DNA from 3 places in the Pseudomonas sp. D(2018) genome. Region 3 is predicted to be linked to each of the others. Evidence: predicted binding sites of a transcription regulator. Region 3 holds the regulator's gene; each other region holds the start of a gene.
What was found. The regulator LexA, encoded in region 3, represses DNA repair genes until DNA is damaged. The targets are predictions, from matches to a motif close to CTGTNTNNNNANACAG.

Region 1 (9,581 bases), on a different contig from region 3:
ATGGCAATGGCATCGAGTTGCCCGAGCGCCGGGAAGGCCGTCTGCAATTCAGCGGGCCGTCCACCAGCGCCGGTTACTACCGCGCTTCGGAGGAGACTCACCGGGTGCTGCGCGATGGTTGGATGGACTCCCTCGACCTGGCCTACATGGCTGATGGCGAGCTCTACCTCACCGGGCGGTCCAAGGACTTGATCATCCGCGCTGGACGCAACATCTACCCCTACGATGTCGAAGCGGCTGTCGGAGGCCTCGCGGGCCTGCGGAAGGGCTGCATTGCGGTATTCGGCAGCCCGGATCCGGCCACGGGCACCGATCGACTGGTGGTGATGGCGGAAAGTGCCGAGAAGGACCCGGCTGCGCGGCAGCGTTTGCGTCAGGCGATCAATCGAGTGGTGGTCGACCTTGCCGGAGTGCCGCCTGACGACATCGTCCTGGCGCCGCCCCGGAGCGTGCTCAAAACCTCCAGCGGCAAGATCCGCCGGGCCGCCTGCCGCGAGCTGTACCTGCGTGACGAAGTGGGTCGGCCTGGCCTGGCCCCGTGGCGCCAGGTGCTGCGCTTGCTGGCGCAGACCCTCCACGGCTATCTCGGACGTGCTTGGCGATCGGGCCGTAACCTACCGTACGCCGTCTATATCTGGCTGCTGTTCTGGCTGGTCGCGCCGCTGACCTGGCTGGGCGTGGTGATACTGCCGAGTCAGCGCTGGTGCCGCGTCTTTACCCAGCTGGCCGCGCGTCTGTTTGTGCGCCTGGCCGGGGTGCCGTTCAGCGTCGAGGGCGTGGAGCACATGCCAAGGAGTGGGCCGAGCGTGCTGGCCGCCAATCATGCCAGCTACCTCGACGGTGTCATCCTTTGCGCGGCGCTGCCGCCACGGTTCGCCTTCGTTGCCAAGCGCGAGCTGGCCAGCCAGTGGATCGCGGGCTTGTTCCTGCGCAAGCTCGGCGCGCGCTTCGTCGAGCGCTTCGACCTGCAACGCAGCGTCGCGGACAGTGAGGCCCTGACCGAGGCGCTGGGGTCTGGCCAGGCCCTGGTGTTCTTCCCGGAAGGGACTTTCAGCCGCGCGCAGGGTCTGCGCCCCTTCCACATGGGCGCCTTCATGCTCGCCGCGAATGCGGGCGTTCCTCTGGTACCGGTCGCCATCCGTGGCACGCGCACGGTACTGCGTGACGGCCAGTGGTTCCCGTTGAGGGAAGCGATCCACGTCAGCCTGTGCGCGCCATTGCTGGCGCAAGGGCCCGGCTGGTCGGGGGCTATCAGCCTGCGGGATGCGGCGAGGGCGGAATTGCTGGAGCACCTGGATGAATCCGAACGCGCCCTGAGTTCCGCGTGAGTTTGTGACGCAGCGAGCCGCTGCCTTTCAGGGCTCAAATCGCTGTGTTCCTGTCATACATGCAAAGCCCCGCAGACAAAGGTCTGCGGGGCTTTGTTGCTTTCAAGGACTGAAGAGGCCCAGCGCCCTAAGCACTGGAGCACATCCGCGCCGCATTGATCAGCCGCCCTTTGTCCTGCCAGGCATTGCGCTGGTACACGGAGTAGTGATTCTGGCCTTGGCCGCTGGTGAGTTCGACAAGCCCGGATGCCTTGTCGGGTTCAGTGCTGCCAACGAACAGCAGTGTCTTGCCACTTTCCTCCGTGGTGAAGGTCTGGGCGTCTTGCCGAATACCGTCCTTCACGCAGCTTATGTAGTCAGGGTTCGCCCTGGTCGTGATGCCGGAGGTTCCGTCGCGGCTGGCTCTGATGTCGGGGTTGTGCGTACAGCCTGTTGCGACCAGCAGGGCGGAAAGAAGCACCAAACTGCCGCTACGGATCGATGCTGAAGAGGGGCCAGGGGTCATGTTTTTCATGGCGGTTGCTCCAGGCTGGTGCATTTGGCCGGCCGGTGTGTGGCCGGCTGGCCGTTCGGGCAGGGCGCCTGGGAGCGGAGGTAATCGACGGGAGGGGCGAGAATCCTCCCCCCCGGTGACCACTGCCTATGCGAATCAAGTGTATTCCCGACGTTCGCCATTGTTTGGCCGGGCGATTACTGGTCTTGAAGATCGTTTTTCTTCCGCCTCTCCACCAGTCATCGGATTTTCCCTGGAGATTCTGACGTTCGTGCGCTATTGCTTATCAAATGCATCTGACAATGTGGTGCACCAGGAGCGATTCGTGATCGAACCGGATTACTGGGCAGAGCTGCGTCAGCTCTCTCTGAACGCATCTGCCGCGCATATCGCCATGGTGGCCTTCCTGGAAGAAGCGACAGTCCCTTGGTCGGATGACCAGATGGCGGATTTTGCGCGGCTCGTGTTGGCTGAACGGATGGCAATCAGCGCGTACACAACCTGCTGTTCACGCCTTGCGAGTCCAACGTTGGCGCCGGCCCGATTGCGGCTGGCTGTTGGTGAGTAGGCTTTCGTAGGGGTTCTGACTGGCTTCAGGACGGCGGCTCGGCCACTCCCTCGATCAACCCTTCATCATCATTGCGCACATCATTTACCCGCGTGGACACTGCACGCCCCACGAAGTCACTGCGCGCCGTGGCCATGGCGCGCTGTACCTGCTCGTCAGTTGTATCGGGCGCCAGCCACAGGTCGAACTGCTCGGACGCCAGGACCACTGGCATACGGTTGTGGATCGCACTGATGGAGGGGGCGGCTTCCCGGGTGAGCAGGGCGCAGGAGGTGATGGGCTGGCCATCCGGGGCGTGCCAGGTGGCCCACATGGCGGCGAATGCCAGCACGGCGTCGTTCGGGCTGTAGAGGTAATAGGGCTGGTGGACCAGTCGGCCGCGGGCGTTGCGGACTTCCTCGCGTGGGTTCCACTCATACCAACCCAGGGCCGGCATCAGGCAGCGCTGGGTGCGCAGGCTCTGTCGCCAAAGGGGCTTGCTGGCGGCTTCTTCGCTGCGGGCATTACAGGACATGGTCGGTGGCTTCGCTTCCTTCCACCAGGCAGGGATCAGGCCCCAGCGGGCGGATGCCAATTGCAGTTCGCCCTGTTCGTCAAGGCGCAGCATCGGGACGATGCTGGAGGGCGCCACGTTGAAGCTCTGGATCCAGCGTCCGGAGTCGCGGGCGCCGATGTGCCAGTAGTCTTCGATGGCGCGTTCCGAGGGGCTGACATAGCGGCCGCACATGGCAGGTTCCTGTATCCGGGGATGGATTGAGCATAGGTCCTGCGCAGCCTTGGCAGGGGTGAATGACATGAGATGGCAACCTGTTTAATGGCCAGGTGGCTGTATATCTGCGGTGAAATTCTGCGAAAAAGGCAACAAAATGCACGTTCTTTACAAGGAGCCACGCGCTCCCGCAGGCCTTCTGTCTTTTCTGGATTGACCGGGAGAAGTCTCTGCTATTTACTGTATATAAGTACAGTATTCTTAGGATTTCCCCCAATGGCCTTGATGATTGTTCCTGGCCCTTTCGGCAGCCCTTCCCCGGGGCTGCCGTTTTTCTCTACCGGCAATGGACGGGCCTGATGGGCGCTGTCGTTGCCCTCGACGTCCTGCTCAACGAGCGGCGGGTCTGGAAAGGCCAGTCCGGTGCGCAGCCGGCCGGCCGCGAGCAACCCACCGGCCATCGCATTCTGGACAGCGTGCTGCCGGGCGGTGGCTGGCCTGAAGCCGCGCTCAGCGAAATCCTGGTTCCAGCCGCGGGCCTGGGTGAGTTGCGCCTGCTCTGGCCCACGCTGGCACGGCTGACCGCCAGTGCCGAGCGCGTGGTGCTGGTGGCGCCACCGCATATTCCTTATCCACAGGCCTGGCGGGCAGCCGGCGTGGACTTGCGCTGGCTGGCGCTGGTGGAGGCCAGCGGCCGTGATGCGCTCTGGGCGGCTGAGCAATGCCTGCGCTCCGGCAGTTGCGGCGCCGTGCTCTGCTGGCCGCAGCAGGCCGACGACCGTGCCCTGCGCCGCTTGCAGGTGGCCGCCGAAACCGGGCAGACCCTGGCCTTTGCCTACCGGCCGCTCGATGCCGCCCTCAACCCCTCGCCAGCGGCCCTGCGCGTTGCCGTTGATGGACAGCCGGCGCAGTTGCGGGTGCTCAAGTGCCGGGGTGGGCTGCCACCTGCCGCGCCCATCGCTCTGGCTCGGTAAATCCTCATGCGCTGGGCCTGCATATTGCTGCCGCAATTGGCGCTGGATGGCGTGCTGCGCGGCCACCCCGACCCCGAGTCGCCCCTGGCGCTGGTGACCGGCACCCCCCAGCGCCGCGTGCTGCGTGCGCTCAACCCGGCGGCCAGGAGCCTGGGCTTGCGTCCCGGGCAGTCATTGACTGCTGCCCATGCCCTGACCCGCGATTTCACCCTGGTGGAATACGACCCGGCATCCATCGAGCGCTGGCAGCAATTGCTCGCTGCCTGGGCCTATGGCTTCAGCTCCCAGGTCAGCCTGCGCTATCCGCGTTGCCTGTTGTTGGAGGTGGAGTCCAGCTTCGCCCTGTTCGGCCCATGGCCGCGCTTCGAGGCTCGGCTGCGGGGGGAGCTGGCGGCCCTGGGGTTTCGTCACCGCATCGTAGTGGCGCCCAACCCGGTGGCGGCGCGGATGTTGGCCAATGCCTACGATGGCCTGGCAGTGGCGAACCAGGGTGAGTTGCGCGAGGTCCTGGGGCGGATGCCGGTGGAGCGAGCTGGCCTGGCTCGGGAAACCGTTACCGCTTTCATCCGCATGGGCCTGCGTACGGTCGAGCAGGTGCTGGCGCTGCCCCGGAGCACGGTCGCCCGGCGCTTTCCGGCCGAGGTGCTGCAGCACCTTGATACCCTGCTCGGCGAGCGTCCGCTGGCGCTGGAGTGCTACCGGCCGCCGGATGAGTTCGACCTGCGTATCGAGCTGAATTTCGAGGTGGAATCCCACCAGGCGTTGCTCTTTCCCCTGCGCCGTCTCACCGCCGACCTGGCCGCCTTCCTCGCCAGCCGCGACAGCGGGGTACAGCGCTTTACCCTCTATCTGGAACACCGCGACATCCCGGACACACAGGTGCCAGTGGGTTTGCTCAGCGCCGAGCGCGAGGCGGCCATGCTCTTCGAACTGGCTCGTGGGCGCCTGGAGCAGTTGCAGGTACCGGCGCCGGTGCGCGCTTTCCGCCTGCAGGCGCGGGACCTACCGGCCTTCGTGCCGGAACGGCGTGAGCTGTTCGATGAGCGCCCGCACCAATCCCTGCCCTGGGAGCAATTGCGCGAACGTCTGCGGGCACGGCTGGGGGACGATGCCGTGCACAGCCTGGCCGCTCGTGCCGATCACCGCCCCGAATGCGCCTGGCAGCTGGACGTCGATGCCCCGCAGGCGCCGATCCCGGCTGGCCCACCGCGTCCCGGTTGGCTGCTGCGTGACCCGGTGCTGCTGCGGGAGGGCAGCGTGCGCATCCTGGCCGGCCCCGAGCGCATCGAGTCCGGCTGGTGGGATGGCAGCGATGTACGCCGTGATTACTACCTGGTGGAAACCCGTGGCGGCCAGCGTGGTTGGGCCTTCCGGGCGGTGAACGGGGAGGGGCCGTTGCTGTTGCACGGCTGGTTCGCATGAGCGCCTACGCCGAGTTGCATTGCCTGTCCAATTTCAGCTTCCAGCGCGGCGCCTCCAGTGCCGACGAATTGTTCCAGCGGGCAGCGCGTCATGGTTACGCTGCCCTGGCGATCACTGACGAATGCACCCTGGCCGGTATCGTCCGCTCCTGGCAGGCGGCGAAGAAGGTTGAGCTGCCCCTGGTGATCGGCAGCGAGGTGCGCGTCGATGGCGGGCCCAAGCTGGTACTGCTGGTGGAGAACCTGACGGGTTACCAGCACCTCTGCCGGCTCATTACCCAGGCCCGGCGGCGGGCGAAGAAGGGGGAATACCGATTACTTCGTGAGGACCTGAGCGAATCCTCCAACGGCTTGCTGGCAATCTGGGTGCCCGACCGGGAAGACGACGACCATGAAGGCCCCTGGCTGCGCGCGTGCTTCCCCGAACGCCTGTGGCTGGCAGTGGAGCTGCACCAGGGTCCGGATGACGCCAGCCGCCTGGCTCGACTGCTGGGCCTGGCCGAACGCCTCGGGATTCCTGCGGTGGCGACCGGCGATGTGCATATGCATGCCCGTGGCCGCCGCGCCCTGCAGGATTGCATGACTGCCGTGCGCCACCATTGCACCCTGGCCGAAGCGGGGCACCGGCTGTTCCCCAATGGCGAGCGCCACCTGCGTCGCCGCGAAGTGCTGGCCAGTCTCTATCCGCCGGAGCTGCTTGCCGAATCGGTGCGCATCGCTCGCCGTTGCGGTTTCAACCTGGACCAACTGAACTACCAGTATCCCCGTGAACTAGTGCCGGACGGCCAAAGCCCCACCACCTGGCTGCGTATCGTCACCGAGAAGGGGATGGTCCGCCGCTGGCCCGATGGTGCGCCGGAGAAAGCCCGGATGCTGGTGGAGAAGGAGCTCGCACTGATCGCCGAGCTGGGCTACGAAAGCTATTTCCTCACGGTATATGACATCGTCGAGTTCGCCCGCAGAGAGAACATCCTCTGCCAGGGGCGCGGTTCGGCGGCCAACTCGGTGGTGTGCTTTGCCCTGGGCATCACCGAATTGAACCCATGCGATGCCACTGAACTCCTGTTCGAACGCTTCATGTCCCGGGAACGCAACGAGCCACCGGACATCGACGTCGACTTCGAGCACGAACGCCGCGAGGAAGTCATCCAGTACGTGTTCCGCCGTTATGGGCGGGGCAGGGCGGCGCTTACCGCCGTGGTCAGCACCTATCACGGGGCCGGTGCCATTCGCGATGTGGCCAAGGCCCTGGGGCTGCCGCCCGACCAGGTCAACGCTCTGGCCGACTGCTGTGGCGGCTGGAGCGACCAGGCCCCCTCGGCAGAGCGCCTGCGCGAGGTGGGTTTCGACCCCGACAGCCCGGTGTTGCGCCCGGTGCTGGCGCTGACCAACGAGCTGATCGGCTTTCCCCGCCACCTCTCGCAGCACCCCGGCGGTTTCGTGATTTCCGAAGCGCCGCTGGACAGCCTGGTGCCGGTGGAAAACGCCAGCATGGCCGAGCGCACCGTGATCCAGTGGGACAAGGACGACCTCGATCTGGTGGGGCTGCTCAAGGTGGACGTGCTGGCGCTCGGCATGCTCAGCGCGTTACGTCGCTGCTTCGCCCTGATCGAGCGCTATCGCGGCACCCAATGGACCCTGGCCACGCTGCCCAAGGAAGACACCGCCACCTACGAAATGATCAGCCGCGCCGACACCATCGGCGTATTCCAGATCGAGTCGCGGGCGCAGATGTCCATGCTGCCGCGCCTCAAGCCCAGGACCTTCTACGACCTGGTGATACAGGTCGCCATCGTCCGGCCGGGGCCGATCCAGGGCAACATGGTCCATCCCTACTTGCGCCGGCGTAACAAGGAAGAGCCGGTGACCTATCCGAAGGAAGAACTCATTCCCGTTTTCGAGCGGACCCTCGGCGTGCCACTGTTCCAGGAACAGGTGATGCAACTGGCCATGGTTGCCGCCGACTACACCCCCGGCGAGGCCGATGAGTTGCGCCGCAACATGGCGGCCTGGAAGCGCCATGGCGGCCTGGAGCACCATCGCCAGCGGCTCACTTCGCGAATGCTCGCCAAGGGGTATGAACAGGCGTTCATCGAGCGGATCTTCGAGCAGATCAAGGGCTTTGGCAGCTACGGTTTTCCCGAGTCCCATGCGGCCAGTTTCGCCCTGCTCACCTACGCCAGCTGCTGGCTGAAATGCCATGAGCCGGCCGCCTACGCCTGCGCCTTGATCAACAGCTGGCCCATGGGGTTCTACAGCCCCGACCAGGTGCTGCAGGACGCCCGCCGTCATGGCATCGAAGTGCGTCCGGTGGATGTGCAGCACTCCGACTGGGACTGCTCGCTGGAGCCGCTGGCGTTGGGGGGCGAACCGGCCATCCGTCTTGGGCTGCGCATGGTGAAAGGCTTTCGCGAGGACGATGCACGACGCATTGAGGTGACGCGGCAGGCTGCGCCATTCAGCAGTGTGAGCGACCTCAGCCAACGCGCCCATCTGGATGCTCGCGCTCGCGAACTGCTGGCCGATTCCGGCGCCCTGCGCGATCTGGCCGGTCATCGCCATCGAGCGCGCTGGGCGATGGCCGGGGTGGAGGTGCAGGCGCCACTCTTCGCCGATCTGCCGGAGCAGGAGGAAGCGCAAGTGGCGCTGCCGCTACCCAGCGTGGCTGAAGACATGCTCACTGACTACGCAACGCTGGGCACCACCCTCGGGCCGCACCCCATGGCGTTGCTACGGAGTGCGCTGCGCAAGCGGCGTTGCCGCAGTTCGCGGGAACTGTTGGCGGTGGAACATGGGCGGCAGGTCAGCGTCGCCGGCCTGGTGGTGGGTCGGCAGCGTCCGCAGACCGCCAGCGGGGTGATTTTCGTCACCCTGGAAGACGAGCACGGCATGGTCAATGTGGTGGTCTGGCACGACCTGGCGGAACGCCAGCGCCGTGTGCTGGTGGGCTCGCAACTGCTGCAGGTGGATGGCCGCCTGGAGTCGGTGGACGGCGTGCGCCACCTCATTGCCCGACGCCTGCACGACCTCACGCCGCTGCTCAGCGGCCTTGATGTGAAAAGCCGGGATTTCCACTAGGCAGACGCTCCATCCGGATGGGTAGGGCTTGCGAACCCATCGCCCAGCACTGATGGGTTTCGCTGCGCTCAACCACATCCTACGAAGAGCAGCGTCCACAAAAATGCGTATTTCGCCGAAGATGCCGACGTTTGGTGGATTTTGTAGGGGTGAATTCATTCGCCAAGGGGCGCATTGCACCCCCGTTCTACAAGACGTTCAGTGCGGAGTAATCGGAGAGTCTTTCGCCTTGTGCCGCCGGAACGAGCGGGAGGAGTGGGGCGGCGAAGGCCGGCTGTGGTGATGGTGGTGATGGTGAGAGATCCTGAGCATGGCCCACAGCAGCGCGACCGCTGCCAGCAGCCAACCCATGATCATCAGGGCTATGAAGAATTCGGGACCCATTGCAAACCGCCTCTGGCGCCAAAGTGAAGGACGCACAACCGGAGTCTAGCCGCGCCATTGTGACGGTCACTTGAAGCCGGCTGCCTTTGGTCGGCTGGCACGATGGAATCAGACGAGACGCCTATCCGCACTCCTGGTCCATGTTGCGCTTGGCCTTCTCGGTGGGTGCGTTTCGGTACTGCTCGGTCCAGAACTGACATTTGGCATCGTTCAGCCGACGCTGCTCCTCCAGGCGTTCCAGGCGCTCGTTGTCCGCGCGCTGGGTGGCGTTGTAGCGCTCCTCGTACGTCTGCAGGCGTTCTTCGCCCGTGCTCGGTGGCGTTGGCGCCGGCTGCGGCGGTGACGCGGGTGGTGGGGTGAAGACCTGGGCAACCGGGGTCTCGCTATCGGCCATGTAGAACTGGTAGCCGAGGTAGGCGGTCAGGCTGATGGCGATAAAGCCGAGCCAGACTCCCAGCGCGACGCTGAGGGTCAGGACCGCAGGATTGAAGCTGATGCGCAGGATGCGACGTGGGCGAGCCATGGAGCCTCCGAGGCGATGGGCGGCTGTTTCAGTGTACCTCCAGCACCTCGAAGGTTTGGCTGCCGTTGCCAATGGTCAGCGTCACCTCTGCGCCTTCGACTTT
Region 2 (9,581 bases), on a different contig from region 3:
ACTTCACCCATGCGCAGCGCGGTACCGGACGGCGCGTCGACCTTGTGACGGTGATGAGCCTCGATGATCTCGATATCCACCTCATCACCCAGCACGCGAGCAGTGGTATCCAGCAGCTTGAGGCAAAGATTCACGCCGACACTGAAGTTGGCGGCGAAGACGATCGGGATTTCCTTGGCGGCAGTCGCCAGCAAGGCCTTTTCCTCAGCGGAAAAACCGGTCGTGCCGATCACCATGGCCTTGCCCGCCTGACGGCAGACTTCCAGGTTCTTGAGGGTCACGGATGGGTGAGTGAAATCGATCAGCACATCGAACTCATCGACAACCTTGGCCAGATCGCCCGACAGAGGGACGCCAATTCGACCCAGCGCGGCCAACTCACCGGCATCGGCGCCGACCAGAGTGCTATCCGGACGATCGATGGCGGCGGTCAGACCAGCGCCCTGCGCCTGCTGCACTGCCTCGATCAGGTTCTTGCCCATGCGCCCGGCGGCGCCCATCACAGCAATACGTCGCATATAAAAGCTCCAAGCTGTAAGCCTGGAGCTGGAAGGCGGCACGGAAAGCCTGAAACACTTCGCCGCCCCTTCCAGCTCGTCGTTTAAAGATCGCCGAAAAAGCGCTTCATGCCCTCGAACCAGCTGCTGGCCTTGGGCGAATGGGAGCCGTCGTTCTGCAGCGTCTTGCGAAACTCATCGAGCAACTCGCGCTGGCGCTTGTCCAGGTTGACCGGCGTTTCCACCACAACCCGGCACATCAGGTCGCCGGCACCGCCGCCACGCACCGGGGCGACACCCTTGCCACGCAGACGGAACAACTTGCCGGTCTGGGTCGCTTCCGGAATCTTCAGCTTGACCCGACCATCGAGGGTCGGCACTTCCAGCTCGCCGCCCAGGGCCGCGTCTGCGAAGCTGATCGGCACCTCACAGTAGAGGTGCTTGCCGTCGCGCTGGAAGATCGGGTGCTCGCGCACGTTGACCACCACATAAAGGTCGCCGGCCGGACCACCCAGCGCACCGGCCTCGCCTTCGCCAGAGAGGCGGATGCGGTCGCCGGTATCGACACCAGCCGGCACCTTCACCGACAGGGTCTTGTGCTCTTCCACGCGCCCCTGGCCATGGCAGCTGCCACAGGGGTCGCTGATCATCTTGCCACTGCCGTGGCAGCGCGGGCAGGTCTGCTGGACCGAGAAGAAGCCTTGCTGCATGCGCACCTGGCCTATACCGCCACAGGTGGTGCAGGTGACAGGACTGGTGCCCTTCTTGGCACCCGAGCCTTCACAGGTCTTGCAGTTGACCAGGGTCGGCACACGAATGGTCACGGTAGTCCCGCGCACCGCTTCTTCCAGGTCCAGCTCCAGGGTGTAGCGCAGGTCGCTGCCACGCTGCGGACCACCACGCTGACCGCCACGCTGACCACCGAAGAAATCGCTGAACACGTCGCCGAAGATGTCGGAGAAGCTGGCACCGCCGAAACCGGCACCAGCGCCCGCCCCCATCTGCGGGTCGACGCCGGCGTGGCCGTACTGGTCGTACGCAGCACGCTTGCTGGCATCAGAGAGGATCTCGTAGGCCTCGTTGGCCTCCTTGAACTGCTCTTCCGCAGCCTTGTCGCCCGGGTTGCGGTCCGGGTGGTATTTCATGGCGAGACGGCGATAGGCCTTCTTCAGGTCGGCTTCGCTGGCGCCACGCTCGACACCGAGGATCTCGTAAAAGTCACGTTTAGCCATAGGTTTCCTGCACTCTCAAATTCACCAGCCCCAGACGCGCCAACGCGGGAGCAAGCTCCCGCGTGGCGGATCAGGCGTGCGGGGCGACTAGCCCCGCACGCTGGAGCGGAAGCAAGCGTGACACTTACTTGTTTTCCTTGACCTCTTCGAACTCGGCGTCGACGGCATCGTCGCCAGCCTTGTCCGCAGTAGAGGCTTGCGGCTGTTCGCCCGCCTGGGGCTGCTCGGCGTACATCTTCTGCGCCAGCGGGGTGGAAGCCTGGGACAGGGCATTCATCTTGGCTTCGATCTCAGCCTTGTCATCGCCCTTCACAGCTACTTCCAGCTCGCCCAGCGCTTTCTCGATGGCAGCCTTCTCCTCGGCAGTGGCCTTATCGCCAGCCTCGGTGATCATCTTGCGAGTGGCATGGACCAGCGCATCGCCCTGGTTGCGAGCAGCAGCCAGCTCTTCGAACTTGCGGTCTTCCTCGGCATTAGCCTCGGCATCACGCACCATCTGCTGGATTTCTTCCTCGGACAGGCCGGAGTTGGCCTTGATCACAATGGACTGCTGCTTGCCGGTCGCCTTGTCCTTGGCGGACACGTGCAGGATGCCGTTGGCGTCGATGTCGAAGGTCACTTCGATCTGCGGTACGCCACGCGGAGCCGGCGGGATCTCGGCCAGGTCGAACTTGCCCAGGGACTTGTTCTGACCAGCCTGCTTGCGCTCACCCTGCAGCACATGAATGGTCACGGCGGACTGGTTGTCGTCAGCAGTAGAGAACACCTGCGACTTCTTGGTCGGAATGGTGGTGTTCTTCTCGATCAGCGCGGTCATAACGCCACCCAGGGTTTCGATACCCAGGGTCAGCGGGGATACGTCGAGCAGCAGTACGTCCTTCACGTCACCGGCCAGTACGGCGCCCTGGATGGCAGCACCAATGGCAACGGCTTCGTCCGGGTTCACGTCCTTGCGCGGCTCCTTGCCGAAGAAGTCAGCAACTTGCTTCTGCACCAGCGGCATACGGGTCTGGCCACCGACCAGAATCACTTCCTGGATGTCGGATACGTCCAGGCCGGCGTCCTTCAGGGCGATGCGGCAAGGCTCGATGGTACGGGCGACCAAGTCTTCGACCAGGGCTTCCAGCTTGGCGCGGGAAATCTTCACGTTCAGGTGTTTCGGACCGGTCTGGTCTGCAGTGATGTACGGCAGGTTGACGTCGGTCTGCTGAGCGGAAGACAGCTCGATCTTGGCCTTCTCGGCGGCTTCCTTCAGGCGCTGCATGGCCAGGGGGTCGCCCTTGAGGTCCATGCCGGACTCTTTCTTGAACTCGTCTACGAGGTAGTCGATCAGGCGCAGATCGAAGTCTTCACCACCGAGGAAGGTGTCACCGTTGGTGGCCAGCACTTCGAACTGGTGCTCGCCATCGACTTCGGCAATCTCGATCACCGATACGTCGAAGGTGCCGCCGCCCAGGTCATAGACGATCACGGTATGGTCGCCCTTGGCCTTATCCATGCCGTAAGCCAGCGCTGCTGCAGTCGGCTCGTTGATGATGCGCTTGACGTCCAGACCGGCGATGCGACCGGCGTCTTTGGTGGCCTGGCGCTGGCTGTCGTTGAAGTAGGCCGGAACGGTGATCACCGCTTCGGTCACCGGCTCGCCGAGGTAGTCTTCGGCAGTCTTCTTCATCTTCTTGAGCACTTCCGCGGAAATCTGCGGCGGCGCCATCTTCTGGCCCTTCACCTCAACCCAGGCGTCACCGTTATCGGCCTTGGCGATCTTGTAGGGAACCATCTTGATGTCTTTCTGCACGACGTCTTCGTCGAAGCGGCGACCGATCAGACGCTTCACTGCGTACAGGGTGTTCTGCGGGTTGGTAACCGCTTGACGCTTGGCGGACTGACCAACCAAGGTTTCGCCGTCGTTGGTGTAGGCGATGATGGACGGCGTGGTGCGAGCACCCTCGGCGTTCTCGATCACCTTGACACTGCCGTTCTCCAGGATGGCCACGCAAGAGTTGGTGGTCCCCAGGTCGATACCAATGATTTTGCCCATATTCTCTCTCCCGAAACTTTGGATTCTCCGCAGCCTCGTTCTTCACGGACTGCGGCAGCACATAAACGCTTGATGTAACAGATGGGGGCCCGAGCCCGGATTTCAAGCCTGCTCGTCAATCGAAGGCGGCGTCGCACTCGGCGCCTTGCTGACCACCACCATGGCGGGACGCAGCAGACGGCCGTTGAGCAGGTAACCCTTCTGGAACACCTTCAGCACGCTGCCCGGCTCGACATGGGTGCTTTCTTCCATGGCCATGGCCTGGTGATGCTCAGGATTGAAGGGCGCACCATGCGGATCAACGGCTTCCAACTGGTAACGCTTTAGCGTGTCGTGGAACAGCTTCAGGGTCAGTTCCATGCCCTCGCGCACCGGCTTGATCGCGTCATCAGAGGCACTGGTCAATTCCAGGCCACGCTCAAGGCTGTCGACGACCGGCAGCAGGTCGTTGGCGAATTTTTCCAGGGCGAACTTGTGCGCCTTCTCCACATCCTGCTCAGCGCGGCGGCGGATGTTCTGCAGCTCGGCGGCAACACGCAGCGACTGATCCTGGGCCGCGGCCAGTTGCTCTTCCAGCACCTGTACGCGGGTGGCGAGATCGTCACCGGATGCGGTTTCGGCAGCGGGATTCGCTTCGGGGGTCTGGTTATCCAGGGTCTGTTCGTCGGCCATGCCTTCCTCCTCATACAAGACAGCTGCGGGTAAAGACCCGCTGATATGTCCGCCTATATGGGGCCGCAATTTGTCGGTTCAAGGGGGAGAGGCAATTGTCAGCCAGAAAACAAACACTGTATAAATACACAGCCACCTCAGCGCGGGAGTCGCACCATGCTGGTACATCTGTCGATCCATAACTACGCCATCGTCGAGCACCTGGACCTGGAGCTCGAGGGCGGCATGTCCGTGATCACCGGCGAAACCGGTGCCGGCAAGTCGATCATGCTCGATGCACTGGGCCTGACCCTGGGTGATCGCGCCGACAGCGGCGTGGTGCGCCCCGGTGCCGACAAGGCTGACATCCTCGCCAGCTTCGATGTCAGCAACATTGCCGAAGCCCGCGACTGGCTGGATGAACGCGACCTCGAGCAGGACGGCCCCTGCATCTTGCGCCGCGTGATCACAGCCGAGGGTCGTTCACGCGCGTATATCAACGGCACCCCTTGCCCGCTCGGCGACTTGAAAAGTCTCGGCGAGCTCCTGATCGATATCCATGGCCAGCACGAACACCAGTCCCTGCTCAAAGCCGACACCCATCGTCGCCTGCTTGACGAGTTCGCCAGCGCGAGCGACCTGGCTCGCCAGGTGCAGCTAGCGGCCCAGCGCTGGCGGCAAACCCGCCAGGAGCTGGAACGCCTGTCCCGCGCTGGCGACGAGCAGCGTGCCCGCCACCAACTGCTCAGCTATCAACTGGACGAACTGGAAAACCTTGCCCTGGGCGAGAGCGAGCTGGAACAGCTGGAACAGGAGCATAAGAACCTGACCAACGCCGAAAGCCTGCTGGCTGCCTGCCGACAGGTCACTGACATGTGCAGCGAGAGTGATGCCGGCAACGTGCTCAGTGCACTGACCGCCAGCCTCAACCGCCTCACTGCCTTCCATTCTCAGCCGGGCGCCCTGGCCGAAGCGGTCAATCTGCTGTCCAGCGCGCAGATCCAGGTCGAGGAAGCCATGGGCGAGCTGAACCGCTTCCTAGACCACTTCGACGCCGACCCCGAGCGCCAGCAGGCACTGGAAGAGCGTCTCGACACCATCTACACCCTGGCGCGCAAGCACCGGGTACAGCCAAGCGAGCTGGCCGAGCTGCAACAGAAGCTGCTGGACGAGCTGGAAGCCCTCAATGCCGACGACGAAGCCGCTGAGCGCCTGGCCGAGGAACTGGCCGCCTATGCACGTCACTACCAAGAGAAAGCCGCGGAACTGAGCAGGCTGCGCGGCGAGGCGGCCGGCCGCCTGGCAGGCGCAGTGGAAACCGAAATGCAACGCCTGGGCATGCCCGGCGGACGCTTCAACATCCAGCTGCATTCCAGCCAGGTCGATGAACCTCAACAATATGGTCTGGAGCAGGTTGAGTTCCTGGTCAGCGCCAACCCCGGCCAGCCACTGAAGGCACTGGCCAAGGTCGCCTCGGGCGGCGAGCTGTCCCGCATCAGCCTGGCCATCCAGGTAATCACTGCGCAGACTTCCCGCGTGCCGACCCTGGTCTTCGACGAAGTGGACGTGGGCATCGGCGGCCCGACAGCCGAAGTGGTGGGCCAACTGCTGCGCCGGCTAGGTGAGCGCGGCCAGGTACTCACCGTTACCCACCTGCCGCAGGTCGCCGCCCAGGGTCATCACCACCTCTTCGTACACAAGGAACGCGGCACCCAGGAAACCCGCACAGCGGTGGCCAAGCTGCAAGAAGCACCGCGCATCGAAGAGATCGCCCGCATGCTGGGTGGCGTCGACCTCACCGAGGAGTCCCTGGCCCACGCGAGGAAGATGGTGACCAGCGCCCAGGGCTGATCCCAGAAACGAAAAAGGCGACCCAGAGGTCGCCTTTTTGTGCGCGAAGTGCTTACTTCTTCTTGCGCACGTAGAGCACCAGATTGTGGTCGACCAACTCGAAGCCACGCTCCTTGACGATCTCCTTCTGGCGCTTCTCGATCTCCGGATCGAAGAACTCGATCACTTCGCCGCTATCGACGCACACCATGTGGTCGTGGTGGCCGCTGTCAGCCAGCTCGAACACCGCATGACCGCCGTCGAAGTTATGGCGCACTACCAGGCCCGCCGCCTCGAACTGGGTCAGAACCCGGTAGACAGTGGCCAAGCCGACGTCTTCGCCAGCTTCCATCAGGGCCTTGTAAACATCCTCCGCGCTCATGTGGCGCTGCTCGGTGGAGTCGAGCATCTGGAGGATCTTGACCCGAGGCAAGGTCACCTTCAGGCCGGCTTTACGCAGTTCGTTGTTTTCAACCATGGTCAGCTTTCTCGAGGAATGCAGCTTTCGCAGCTTCCCTTAATGCAGGTATGATCGGGACTTTTGATGCCCGTCCAAGATAGTGGAAGTCTCCCACCGATGCAAAACACCAAGCTCCTGCTGACCAGCCTCTCCTTCGCAGGCTTGCTCGCACTCGCCGGTTGCTCGTTCCCCGGGGTCTACAAAATCGACATCCAGCAGGGCAACGTCGTTACGCAGGACATGATAGACCAGTTGAAGCCCGGAATGACCCGGCGTCAAGTGAGGTTTATCATGGGCAACCCGCTGATCACCGACACGTTCCACGCCAAACGCTGGGATTACCTCTACAGCATCCAGCCGGGTGGCGGCCAACGCTTCCAGGAACGCGTCAGTCTGGCGTTCGACAATAACGACCAATTGATCGGCCTGGCCGGCGACTTCATGCCCGGCGTGAGCCGTGATGAAGCAATTCTCGGCGGCGAAAGCTCTACCACGACCGCCCCGGCCAAACCTGAGCAGCAAGCGCAGCCCAAGGCCGAAGAGCCGGCAGCACCTGGCTCCCTGCTGGAGAAGATCCAGAAAGAAGTGGATAGCGCAGAACCTGTACCGGTCCCGATTCCGGAACCGCTGGAAACCTCGCCGCAATAACCTGCGGCAACAAAAAAGCCCGGGCTGGTCCCGGGCTTTTTCATGGACGGCGCTATTATGCACCAGGCGCACAACTGCTTTTGATTCAATGGGTTATTGGCGCGGCCAGCACTGAATCAGTGCTATTCAAATCAGCTTGGCCGCATTGAATGCCACTCGCTCGCGCAGCTTAATGCAGACATCACTGCAATGTCTGTCTTTCAAGTCATTAGTAGGTATTTTTCAGCCTAATGACTGGAATTGTAGTCATTGCAGACTCATCACGGCTTTACAGATTTAGACATGAGTTCATAAGCCTTCTTGGGGATTGCCGGCCCTTGAAAGCTGATGCATGTGGCGAACTCAATGGATGGAGCATGGGTCAAGAAATCCATTGGTCGACGCAGCCCCCTCCTGGAAGGCCTTTGGCTGTGCACTCATAGCTCCGTTCATCGCTTCAATCTGAAGCGGCATTTGACGATTATGCGATTACGTGGTTAAATTAAATCGTCAATCAAGAAGCGCTGAGGCACCTCATGGACTCACACAAACCAATTCAGGCCACCATCGATACCCTGGCGGCTGTTATCGAGAAAACTCAGGATGCAGCGGGGCTCCCCGTGCGCCTAATGAAACTGCTTACCAATGTTTTCCAGCAATGGTCTGAGGAAAAAACCAGTGAGAACTTGGGGTCTCTCACGGATGCAGAGCTTCTTCAAAAGCTTGCAGTCAGCGGATCAGTAGCAGGAGCTTTGAGCACTCGGGAAACTCGAAAACAAGCTCGGCGCGTAGCTGCAAAGATTGATTTTTTTGAGAAACTTACAGAGTTTGGAGGCGTATTGAAGAGTCAGAACGCGGCCAACGTGCTCGGTGTAACCAGGCAGACGATCAATAACCATATAAAGAAGGGCACTCTGATCGCGATACAGGAAGGCAATGACTACCTATACCCAGCATTTCAGTTTGTCGGGAACGATAAACTGCCTCATCTCGAAGAGATTTTGGGGCTTTTGAAAAATGTCAGTGCTGAAGCTCAATGTACATTCTTTCTGAACTCTATTGCCTTGACGGGCGGGGAGACCGAACTTCCATACGTTCTTCTGAGAAACGGCGCTACCGAACAACAATTGAGCGCTATCAAGCGCGAAGCTGCTCTTTTCATGAGCTCGACGCCTAGCTAGAAAACAGCGCACCCAAAGATGGGGCGCTGTCTGAGTAGTTGGAACAGGGCTTAGGAACCAAGCACCTTATAGCCAAGGATTTCTGTCAGGATCTCCTCAGCGTCAATGCTGTCGCCTTCAAAGCCTTCAGGGAGTTCGCCTCTATATTCGAACTCTGTAAGCTTTGTCATCCTTACGGTTTTCACCGTTGAGGTTTCACCTGGAGCAATCCACAGTGCATAGCAGCTATGGCCGTCCGGGTGATGGCGCGACTCGTAAGCGATACCGTCGAAAGGCCTGCCTGGCAGCCGCGCTACCGCCGCCACAATTTCTTGCGTGAGCGTGTAGTCAGGGCCGGTCACTTCGTCCACTGTCCGTCCCAATTTGGATAGACAGGGCTTTAGATCCAGCAGGTTTAGCTCTCGCATCGTTTCAACTACGCACATATCTCTAGACTCAAGATCTGTGGCATTCAATACAATACCAAGCCCTTTCGCTTCTTTAGGCCTTAGCCTTCCGAAAGTTTCGGCCAGCGCTCCAGTCGGATGTTCAGCCCCATACCAGACCCCAATTTCTTCTTTGGGATCATTATACCTTCCCAATTCTTTAGGCTTCTTGGGAATACCGTAATGCTCTGCATTTTCATGCCCGGCACCCTGAACTCTAAATGCAATTGAACTGCTCGGAATAACCTTCCGGTTCAACTTCTCTTCAGAATTTAGCCTTTGAATTAGTTGTCCGAATTTTTCAATATCGTCGTCGTCTGTACTCATTCACAATAACTCCGTAAAAGATAGGTTTTGTCATAAGTTCACCATTGAAAGGTTTCTTACGATTAAAGAACGCTGGTAAACCAGCGGCGCCGACACCCGTCGAGCGCGCGAGAATTCTATCACCTGGCCTTCATCCGTTTGATGTCCTCTGCCAGGACTTTTACGTCTAACCGGGATTGCCGATTTCAGGGGACTCCGGCACCAGATACTTCAAGGCCGTCAGATGCTGGAGACGCTGGCCGAGCCCCTGGCTCATATGGCACAAGCCTTTTCGCGATGGCCTCGCAATGCCCCTGGTGATAGCTTGGGCGAG
Region 3 (9,581 bases):
CATCCTCAAGTTCGATGGTTACACCCGCGTTCTGCCGCAGCAGAGCAAGCCGGGCGAGGACGACGTGCTGCCGGAAATGACGGAGGGCGAGCTGCTCAAACTGCTCACTCTCGAGCCCAGTCAGCACTTCACCAAGCCGCCAGCGCGCTATTCCGAGGCCAGTCTGGTCAAGGAACTCGAAAAGCGTGGCATCGGCCGTCCGTCCACCTACGCGGCGATCATCTCCACCATCCAGGAACGTGGTTACGTGGCGGTGCATAACCGCCGTTTCTACGCGGAGAAGATGGGTGACATCGTCACTGAGCGTCTGAGCGAAAGCTTCGCCAACCTGATGGACTATGGCTTCACCGCCGGTATGGAAGAGCATCTGGACGATGTGGCTCAGGGCGAGCGCGACTGGAAGCATCTGCTGGACGAGTTCTACGGCGACTTCAAGAAAAAGCTGGAGCTGGCCGAAGGCGCCGACAATGGCATGCGCGCCAACCAGCCGACTTTAACCGACATCGCCTGCCGCGAATGCGGTCGCCCGATGATGATCCGTACTGCGTCCACTGGCGTGTTTCTTGGCTGCTCCGGCTACAGTCTGCCGCCGAAAGAGCGCTGCAAGGCCACGATCAACCTGGTGCCGGGTGATGAGATCGCCGCGGATGATGAGGGGGAGTCCGAATCTCGCGTGTTGCGTGGCAAGCACCGTTGCCCGATCTGCTCCACTGCGATGGACGCCTATCTGCTGGACGAGACTCGCAAACTGCATATCTGCGGTAACAACCCGGATTGCTCGGGCTACGAGATCGAGCAGGGTCAGTATCGCATCAAGGGCTACGAAGGTCCGAGCCTTGAGTGCGACAAATGCGGCAGCGAGATGCAGCTCAAGACAGGTCGTTTCGGCAAGTTCTTTGGCTGTACCAATGCCAGTTGCAAGAACACCCGCAAGCTGCTGAAGAGTGGCGAGGCGGCGCCGCCGAAGATCGACCCGATCCGCATGCCTGAGCTGAAGTGCGAGAAGGTTGACGATATCTATGTGCTGCGTGATGGCGCTTCGGGGCTTTTCCTGGCAGCCAGCCAGTTCCCAAAGAACCGTGAAACCCGCGCCCCGTTGGTGAAGGAGCTGATCCCCCACAAGGATGAGCTGGACGCCAAGTACCACTACCTGCTGGATGCGCCGACGAAAGACCCTGAAGGGCGTCCGTCGGTGATCCGATTCAGTCGCAAGACCAAGGAGCAGTACGTACAGACTGAGGTCGAAGGTAAGCCCACTGGCTGGCGCGCCTTCTACGATGGCGGCAAGTGGAAGGTCGAAGATAAGCGCTGACCGACTGCAGCGCGCCCGGATCCGGGCGCGCATATACTGCCCGAGTCCCCTGTGGAGGGTGCCGTCATGGCCCATGAGCTTTATACCCGCACCAACCAGAAACTCTTTTTCGCTGGTCTGTCGCTTGAGTCCTGGCGCAAGGCGGAAGAGGGTAGGGCGATGAATGCCCAGGCGCTGGTGCAGTCCGAGCGTGAGGCTTCGCTCTTCCATCTTTATGGTGCGCTGCTAGGCCTTTGTCATGAGATCGCGGGTTACTACCGCCTTCCCGAGGCCAATTCGCCGCGTGTCGAGCTTGTGTTAACCCCAGAGGTGCTGGCCGTCGCGCCCAGCCCGGAGCTGGCTGAGCTGGTGGAGCTGGCTCAGCAAAGCGAAACCTGGTTGGCCGCGCTTTTGGCAGCGTATCGTGGACTGTTCCAGCCGCCGCAGGCTCCAAAGCAGGCAAAAGTCGATCCCACACTGCCGCTGATTACCGCAGTCAGTCTGGAGGAGGAGGTGGCGCCTTTGTCGCGGGAGACGCTGGAGTCCTGGCGACAGAGTCTGAAATCCCTTGCCTTGCGTTTCCGCGAAACCCTGAGCGAGTGCTGATTTGATCGATGGGCTAGGGCGTACTGGCGGCTCGCTGTTACAATGGTCGCCTTTCGTGGAGATTTGAACTTATGCCTACGTCCTTTCTGGAAATAGTCGAGCTGCCTGATGGGCGCATTATTCTGCGCCGGGCCGAGGACGAGGAGGCGTTGGTGACGCTGGACTTCTCTGCCGATGCCAAGGCTTTCCTTCAGGGGCATCACCTGGAAGTCGCCAAGGCCATGCTGAATGTCGGCGTGCAGATGGCTGGCCGACTGGCCGAAGGCGACATGGACCATCAAGACGGTCCGCGCGTTCTGCATTGATTTCTGGAGCCTAATCTACCTTTGATTCGGTTACCGTCTGATGTCAAAGGCCTTAGGTATCACCTGGCGCCCGCTGTCCTTATCACCCCAGAAGAATGTTAAGGCTTTGCGCGCTACCCTCGCGTGCCGCGTGGGCCAGTCTGCGTTTGGCCTTTTGCCCAAGTTGCAGCCAGCTCACTACTGTGTGGCTGCGGCCCAATCGCAACGCCTCGCATGCCAGTTCCAGGGCGCTTTGTTCGCCGCGTGGTTGCAGGAGCAGTATGCGTTCGCGGTTCAGGCCGGACTCGCGCAACCAGTCACGGGTCAGGCCGGAGGGGGCGCCGATCAGTGTCAGCCAGCGTGCGTCCTGTTCTTCGCTGAGTTCCCGAAGCACCGACCCCAGCAGGCTTCGGCAGTGCCCAGTGGCGCCTCGAAGCGAGAGCTCGCTGAAGGCTTCCGGCTCTTCCGGGTGGGGTTCTTCCACTACATCGGTCAGCATCGGGACCACGGGGGTGGCCAGGATGGCGTCGTGGAACAGGGGGAGCTGAGACCGACCAAGCGACTGCGGGAACTGCATAGAGCCTCCTTTAGCGGCGGATCACGCCGACACTCAAACCTTCGATCACCAGGTCCTGCTCATCAAGGTTCACTTCGATGGGGGCGAACTCGGGGTTCTCGGCGATTAACCAGACCTTGTCGCCTTCGCGCTTGAAGCGCTTGACCGTGACTTCTTCGCCGAGTCGAGCTACCACCACCTGGCCGTTGCGGGCCTCATGGGTGCTGTGTACGGCCAGCAGGTCGCCGTCATAGATGCCGATGTCCTTCATGGACATGCCGCGAACGCGCAGCAGGTAGTCGGCACGGGGATGGAAGAAGTCGGGATTGATGCGGCAGGATTCTTCTATGTTCTGCTGGGCAAGGATTGGCGCGCCAGCGGCGACCCGGCCGATCACCGGCAAACCATCGTCTTCGTTGCTACCAGGCTCGAAGCCAGGGATGCGGATGCCGCGGGATGCGCCCGGGGTCATCTCGATGGCACCCTTGCGGGCGAGGGCCTTGAGGTGCTCCTCGGCGGCATTTGGCGACTTGAAACCGAGTTCTTGGGCAATTTCCGCCCGGGTCGGGGGGAAGCCGTTATCTTCAAGGCAGCGCTTGATGAATGCGAGAATCTCGGCTTGGCGGTGCGTCAGTTTCAGCATGGCGGCGCTCTGTTTTTTTATACAGTGACTGGGATTATATACAGTGGCGTGACCTTGGCAACGCTTCTTTTTATGGAGAGAAGAGAGATTGCGGCTCAAGGTTGGGCAAGGCTGCTGTTGCGCTGGCTACGGGGAGGGTGACCATTGCGTCAGATAGTGGTGCGCATGGCTTGACAAGCTGACCGGATGAAACGTATGTTTCAAACAAGTGTTTGTCAGGCGGAGGAGCCATGGCCCAGTCGGAAACCGTTGAACGCATTCTGGATGCTGCGGAACAGCTGTTCGCGGAGAAAGGCTTTGCCGAGACTTCGTTGCGCCTGATCACCAGCAAAGCTGGGGTCAACCTGGCGGCTGTGAACTACCATTTCGGCTCTAAGAAAGCGCTGATCCAGGCAGTTTTCTCGCGTTTCCTCGGCCCGTTCTGCCAGAGCCTGGAGCGCGAACTGGACCGCCGTCAGGCCAAGGCAGAGAGCAAGGCCAGCCTTGAAGAGTTGCTGGAAATGCTCGTTGAGCAGGCGCTGGCGGTAAAGCCCCGCAGTGGCAATGACCTTTCGATCTTCATGCGTCTGCTTGGGCTTGCATTCAGTCAGAGCCAGGGGCACTTGCGCAAGTACCTCGAAGAAGTTTACGGAAAGGTTTTCCGCCGTTACATGCTGCTGGTGAACGACTCCGCTCCCAAGGTTCCGCCACTCGAGCTGTTCTGGCGAGTGCATTTCATGCTCGGAGCTGCTGCTTTCAGCATGTCGGGTATCAAGGCGTTGCGCGCCATGGCAGAAAACGACTTTGGCGTGAATACCTCGATCGAGCAGGTCATGCGTCTGATGGTGCCGTTCCTGGCAGCCGGTATGCGTGCCGAAACCGGGGTCACTGACGAAGCCCTGGCTAGTGCGGTGCTCAAACCGCGCAACAAGGCCCCGGCGGCACCTGCCAAGGCTTAAAACCATATGGGCGCAGGCGAGCTGATCGGCTAAGCTTGCGACCCATGCAAAACCTCGATCTTCTGCATATCTCCATCGCTGACCAACAGCTCTACGGCTTTGCCGGGGGGCAGTTGGTTCTGCGCATGTCTGTGTCTACTGCCCTGAATGGTGCAGGTGAGACGAATGGTTCCAACTGCACCCCCCGTGGGCTGCACCAGGTCCGCGCCCGGATCGGCGAGGGCCTGCCTCTCGGTGCAGTGCTTCGTGGTCGGCGCTGGACGGGTGAAGTCTGGAATGCCGAACTCCACGAGCGCTTTCCGGGGCGGGACTGGATCCTTAGTCGTATCCTTTGGCTGAGCGGTTGCGAGCCTGGTCACAATCGACTTGGCAAGGTGGACAGCTTCCGCCGCTACATCTACTTGCACGGTACGCCGGATACCGAGCCCATGGGGGTAGCCCGCTCGCATGGGTGCATTCGTCTGCGAAATGTCGATGTGCTGGAACTCTTCGATCGCGTACCCGTCCACTGTGCGGTACGCATTGACGAAGCACCTTGCCCGGTCTGGGCGACGGCACAACTCTCTTAAGGATTTTTCATGCAAGGTTCCCTGATGCTGGATATCGGCGGCACCTGGCTGACCGCCGAGGATCGGCAGATCCTCCGTCAGCCGGAAGTCGCCGGTCTTATCATCTTTGCCCGCAATATCGAGAGCCCGCGCCAGGTGCGCGAACTCTGCGCTGCGATTCGCGCTGTTCGGCCAGACCTGATTCTTGCTGTCGATCAGGAAGGCGGCCGTGTACAACGCCTGCGCCAAGGCTTCCTGCGCTTGCCGGCAATGCGCGCCCTGGCTGACAACGACAATGCCGAGCAACTGTCCGAGCAGTGCGGCTGGCTGATGGCGACCGAAGTGCTCGCAGTTGGCCTGGACATCAGCTTCGCCCCGGTGCTGGACCTCGACCACCAGCGCAGCGCCGTCGTTGGTAGTCGCGCCTTCGAGGGCGATCCTGAGCGTGCCGCGCGCCTGGCTGGCGCTTTCATTCGCGGCTTGCGACAGGCGGGTATGGCTGCCACCGGCAAGCATTTCCCAGGCCACGGCTGGGCAGAGGCGGACTCCCACGTGGCGATTCCCACCGACGAGCGCAGCCTGGAGCAGATTCGCCAGGCCGACCTGGTCCCGTTCGCTCGTCTGGCCGCGGAACTGGACGGCATGATGCCTGCCCACGTCATCTACCCGCAGGTGGACGCCCAGCCTGCTGGTTTCTCCCGGCGCTGGTTGCAGGACATCCTGCGAGGCGAACTGAAATTTTCCGGTGTCATATTCAGTGATGACCTGTCCATGGCCGGCGCCCACGTGGTAGGTGATGCCGCCGAGCGCATCGAGGCTGCGCTGACAGCCGGTTGCGACATGGGGTTGGTGTGCAATGACCGCGCTTCTGCAGAGTTGGCCCTGGAGCGCCTGCAGCGCTTGAGAGTCAAACCACCGACCAGCCTGTCGCGAATGCGCCGCCGTGCTTTCCCCGGCACCGAATACCGCCAGGATCCCCGCTGGTCGCAGGCCGTTGCCGCCTTGCGCGAAGCCCAGTTGATCGATTGAGGAACTGACATGACCGTCTACGCCATTATTGGTGGTACAGGCCTGACCCAGCTCGATGGCCTGAGCATGAAAGCCCTGCTCCACCCTGATACCCCCTACGGCGCGCCGTCGGCCGGAATCGTTCATGGCGAGTACGCCGGGCACGACGTGCTGTTCCTTGCACGCCATGGCCATCCGCATCGCATTCCGCCGCACCAGGTGAACTATCGCGCCAATCTCTGGGCGCTCAAGCATGCCGGCGCGCAGGCGGTAATCGCTGTGAATGCCGTGGGCGGCATTCACGCGGCCATGGGTAGCGGCCACCTGGTGGTGCCACATCAGGTGATCGACTACACCCATGGTCGTGTCGGCACCTACTTCGAAGGCGATCTGGACCACGTCACCCACATCGACTTCAGCCATCCCTATGACGAAGCCCTGCGCGCCGAGCTGCTGGCGGCGCTGAACGCGTGCGACTACCCGCACAGTGATTTCGGCGTTTATGGCTGTACCCAGGGTCCGCGCCTGGAAACCGTGGCCGAGATCGCCCGCCTGGAGCGCGACGGCTGTGACATCGTTGGCATGACCGGCATGCCTGAAGCAGCGCTGGCCCGCGAGCTGAACCTGCCGTACGCCTGTCTCTCCCTGGTGGTGAACCCGGCTGCCGGCAAGTCGGAAGGCATCATCACCATGGCCGAGATCGAGGCTGCGCTGGCCGAGGGTATCGGCAAGGTACGCAATGTCCTTGCCCATGTGCTGAAAGGCTGAGGCCATGTCTTCCGCCGGCAGGCACACGCGTTGATGGCTGTCGGCGGCTGAGTCGTTCGCAAATGGGCGTGTCAGCGCTAAGCCGCGTCAGCTGCCAATCACCCGAGGCGGGGCAGTGGGGCGAAGAGGGCGTCGAGATCCGCTTCCTGTAGTCTCCAGCCTTCTTTCTCGCGACCGTCGAGAATGCCTCGCGCCAGCGCGTCCTTCTGGGCCTGAAGTTGCTGGATCTTCTCTTCCACCGTTCCTCGTGAAATCAGTCGATAGACGAATACCGGCTTGTCCTGGCCAATGCGATAGGCTCGGTCGGTTGCCTGGCGCTCCACGGCCGGGTTCCACCAGGGGTCGTAGTGGATCACGGTATCGGCCGCGGTCAGGTTCAGGCCGGTGCCACCGGCCTTGAGGCTGATGAGGAAAAGCGGCACCTCGCCGGCCTGGAAGCGCTGTACCGGCGTGCGTCGGTCCCGCGTGTCGCCGGTGATCTGCACATAGTCGATGGCGCGCTTGTGCAGTTCGTCTTCGATCAGCGACAGCATGCTGGTGAACTGCGAAAACAGCAGTACCTTGCGGCCCTCGGCGATCAGCTCCTCCAGCATTTCCATCAGGCTGTCCAGCTTGCCTGAGCTGCTGCCCCGTGAGCGGACGCCGCTTTCTTCGATCAATCGGGTGTCACAGCACACCTGGCGCAGCTTCAGCAGGGCTTCCAGGATCACGATCTGGCTGCGTGCCAGGCCCTTGCGGTCGATCTCGTCGCGCACCTTGTGGTCCATTGCCAGGCGTACCGTCTCGTAGAGGTCGCGTTGGCGGTCGCTGAGTTCGACCCATTGCGTGATCTCGCTCTTGGCCGGCAATTCGGTGGCCACGGCTTCCTTGCTGCGGCGCAGCAGGAAGGGCTTGAGGCGGGCATTGAGATGGGCAAGGCGGGTGGCGTCGCCATGCTTCTCGATGGGGTTTCGGTAATTCCGCAGGAAGCTCTGGCTGTCACCCAGCCAGCCGGGCATCAGGAAGTGGAACAATGACCAGAGTTCGCCCAGGTGGTTCTCCAGTGGTGTGCCGGTGAGGCAGAGCCGCTGGCGTGCTTCAAGTTGGCGCGCCGCCTGGGCCGCTTTGCTGGTGGGGTTTTTGATGTACTGCGCCTCGTCGAGGATCAGCAGGTGCAGCGGAAGCTCCGCGAACTGCTCCAGGTCTCGGGGCAGCAGGGCGTAGGTGGTCAGTAGCAAGTCGTACTCGGCCATTCGCTCGAAGGCTTTCTTGCGGCCAGGACCGTGCAGGGCGAGGGCGCGCAGATCAGGCGCGAAGCGTTGGGCCTCGTCCAGCCAGTTGGGTATCAAACTGGTGGGCATCACCACCAGGGTCGGGCGATCCAGGCGACCGGCTTCCTTCTCCAGCAGTAGGTGAGCCAGGGTCTGCAGGGTTTTGCCCAGCCCCATGTCATCACCGAGGATGCCGCCGGCGCCAACCTCCCGCAGGGTCTGCAGCCACGCGATGCCCTCGAGCTGGTAATGGCGGAGTTCGGCATTCAGGCCCTTGGGTGGATTGATAGTGACCTTGCCGCTGTCACGCAGCTTTCGCGCCAGGTCGCGTAGCTCATCACCGCCTTGCCAGTGCAGGTCCAGGCCTTCCAGCTGGCTCAGGCGCGCTGCGTCGGGGCGGGCCAGGCGCAGTCTTTGGGTTGGGTCCTGATCGCGCTGATAGAGCTCGCCCAGGGTGGTCAGTACGGGCTTGAGTCGGGAAAACGGCAACATCACCTGCAGCGGGCGGCCATCCGCGGCGCGGGTGGCGTCCAGTTGCAGGCGCAACTGGTCATCGTCCTTGCGCCGTTGGAGGTTCTGCGGGTCGAGTAGCTCAGGGTTGCGTTGGATCAGGCGCAGAAGGACCGGTAACAGGCTGATGCGGCGACCCTCGACGACAATGCCCAGCTCCAGGTCAAACCATTCGCGGCCGGGCGCTTCGTCCACTTCGGCGTACCAGCCTTCGACCTGGCTGAGGTCGAACTGGAATCCCGGGCGAATATCGATGTGCCAGCCCTGCTCGCGAAGTGCGGGTAAGTTCTCTCGCATGAAGTGCAGCCAGTCTTCGTCGCTGGGCAGCTCGAACATCTCCGCGCTGTTGGCGGGCAGGGCCAGGCTCTGCCGCAGGGCTTCCTTGAAGCCCAGTTGGCGCAGCCTGTCACGCCAGGCCTGCTCAGTCCTTGGGTGGCGGGCAATGGCAAGGCGCTCACCATTGCTGCGGTGATGCAGTCGTTCCGGTTTCGCCGGTTTGCCGTGGGTGTGTGCGCCACCATAGTCGAACACCAGGCCGGCGCGGTGCTGCTGGCTGCCGACCATGCGTCCGCTGCGCAGGTCGTACTGGCTCTGGGCATGGCTGCCGAGGATCAGGTGCGGAAGTGGCTGCAGGTCGTCCACCTGACGCTCGCTGGGTGGCGTCGGGATTTGCCAGCCGGTGGTGGGCTGGTTAAGCAGGTAGGTGATGGCAGCGACGCAATGCTTGCAGTTGAAACTCACCGGGCAGCTGCAGCGACCGACCACTCCGAGCCCCTTCGGTGCCAGGCGGATCAGTTGGGTGTAGACGTGGCCTGCGGAGCCTTCGCAGCTCGTCTCGATGGCCTTGTCGCTCAGGCTCAGCAGGCGGATGCGACCTTCTGTGGCGTACTTGAGGCCACGGGAAAGGGCGCCCGGATCGAAATCCAGGCGCCATTCCAGCTGTCTCAATTGGTCGAGCAGGGCACTCATGGCGCCTTAGAGCGGGCTAACGCGAATCAGGATGCCCAGGTTTCCGTGGTCAAGGTAGGTAAGTTCGCCGTTCTTCAGGCGAGTACCCTGGCGCAGACGTTCGCTGCTGCTGATCAGGCCACTGCTGTCGAATTGGTTGATCCAGAAGTCGGCCTGGGCGTCGACACTGCGATCGAGGGTGAGTGCCAGCGTGCCTTCCACGGGGTAATG

Region 1: a site for LexA is predicted at 3,339-3,354, ahead of imuA (translesion DNA synthesis-associated protein ImuA). Genes of this name have one in related genera too.
Region 2: a site for LexA is predicted at 4,556-4,571, ahead of recN (DNA repair protein RecN). Genes of this name have one in related genera too.

Annotation. Positions count from the first base shown of each region.
Region 1 covers NZ_SCOK01000037.1:24,340-33,920, reverse strand. Annotated here, with positions in the region: gene FFS60_RS20660 (AMP-binding protein) at 1-1,328, shown strand, start outside; gene FFS60_RS20655 (hypothetical protein) at 1,456-1,842, opposite strand; gene FFS60_RS20650 (hypothetical protein) at 1,958-2,389, shown strand; gene FFS60_RS20645 (SOS response-associated peptidase) at 2,415-3,116, opposite strand; gene imuA (translesion DNA synthesis-associated protein ImuA) at 3,458-4,072, shown strand; gene FFS60_RS20635 (DNA polymerase Y family protein) at 4,079-5,494, shown strand; gene FFS60_RS20630 (error-prone DNA polymerase) at 5,491-8,571, shown strand; gene FFS60_RS20620 (hypothetical protein) at 9,077-9,478, opposite strand; gene FFS60_RS20615 (GreA/GreB family elongation factor) at 9,507-9,581, opposite strand, start outside.
Region 2 covers NZ_SCOK01000026.1:66,670-76,250, forward strand. Annotated here, with positions in the region: gene dapB (4-hydroxy-tetrahydrodipicolinate reductase) at 1-518, opposite strand, end outside; gene dnaJ (molecular chaperone DnaJ) at 602-1,729, opposite strand; gene dnaK (molecular chaperone DnaK) at 1,854-3,767, opposite strand; gene grpE (nucleotide exchange factor GrpE) at 3,870-4,439, opposite strand; gene recN (DNA repair protein RecN) at 4,596-6,269, shown strand; gene fur (ferric iron uptake transcriptional regulator) at 6,322-6,726, opposite strand; gene FFS60_RS17405 (outer membrane protein assembly factor BamE) at 6,826-7,356, shown strand; gene FFS60_RS17410 (helix-turn-helix domain-containing protein) at 7,872-8,516, shown strand; gene FFS60_RS17415 (RES family NAD+ phosphorylase) at 8,567-9,268, opposite strand.
Region 3 covers NZ_SCOK01000022.1:32,303-41,883, forward strand. Annotated here, with positions in the region: gene topA (type I DNA topoisomerase) at 1-1,312, shown strand, start outside; gene FFS60_RS15610 (DUF6586 family protein) at 1,379-1,897, shown strand; gene FFS60_RS15615 (hypothetical protein) at 1,969-2,202, shown strand; gene sulA (SOS-induced cell division inhibitor SulA) at 2,285-2,758, opposite strand; gene lexA (transcriptional repressor LexA) at 2,769-3,380, opposite strand; gene FFS60_RS15630 (TetR/AcrR family transcriptional regulator) at 3,611-4,318, shown strand; gene FFS60_RS15635 (L,D-transpeptidase) at 4,363-4,887, shown strand; gene nagZ (beta-N-acetylhexosaminidase) at 4,897-5,895, shown strand; gene FFS60_RS15645 (S-methyl-5'-thioinosine phosphorylase) at 5,905-6,642, shown strand; gene FFS60_RS15650 (DEAD/DEAH box helicase) at 6,741-9,371, opposite strand; gene FFS60_RS15655 (CsiV family protein) at 9,378-9,581, opposite strand, start outside.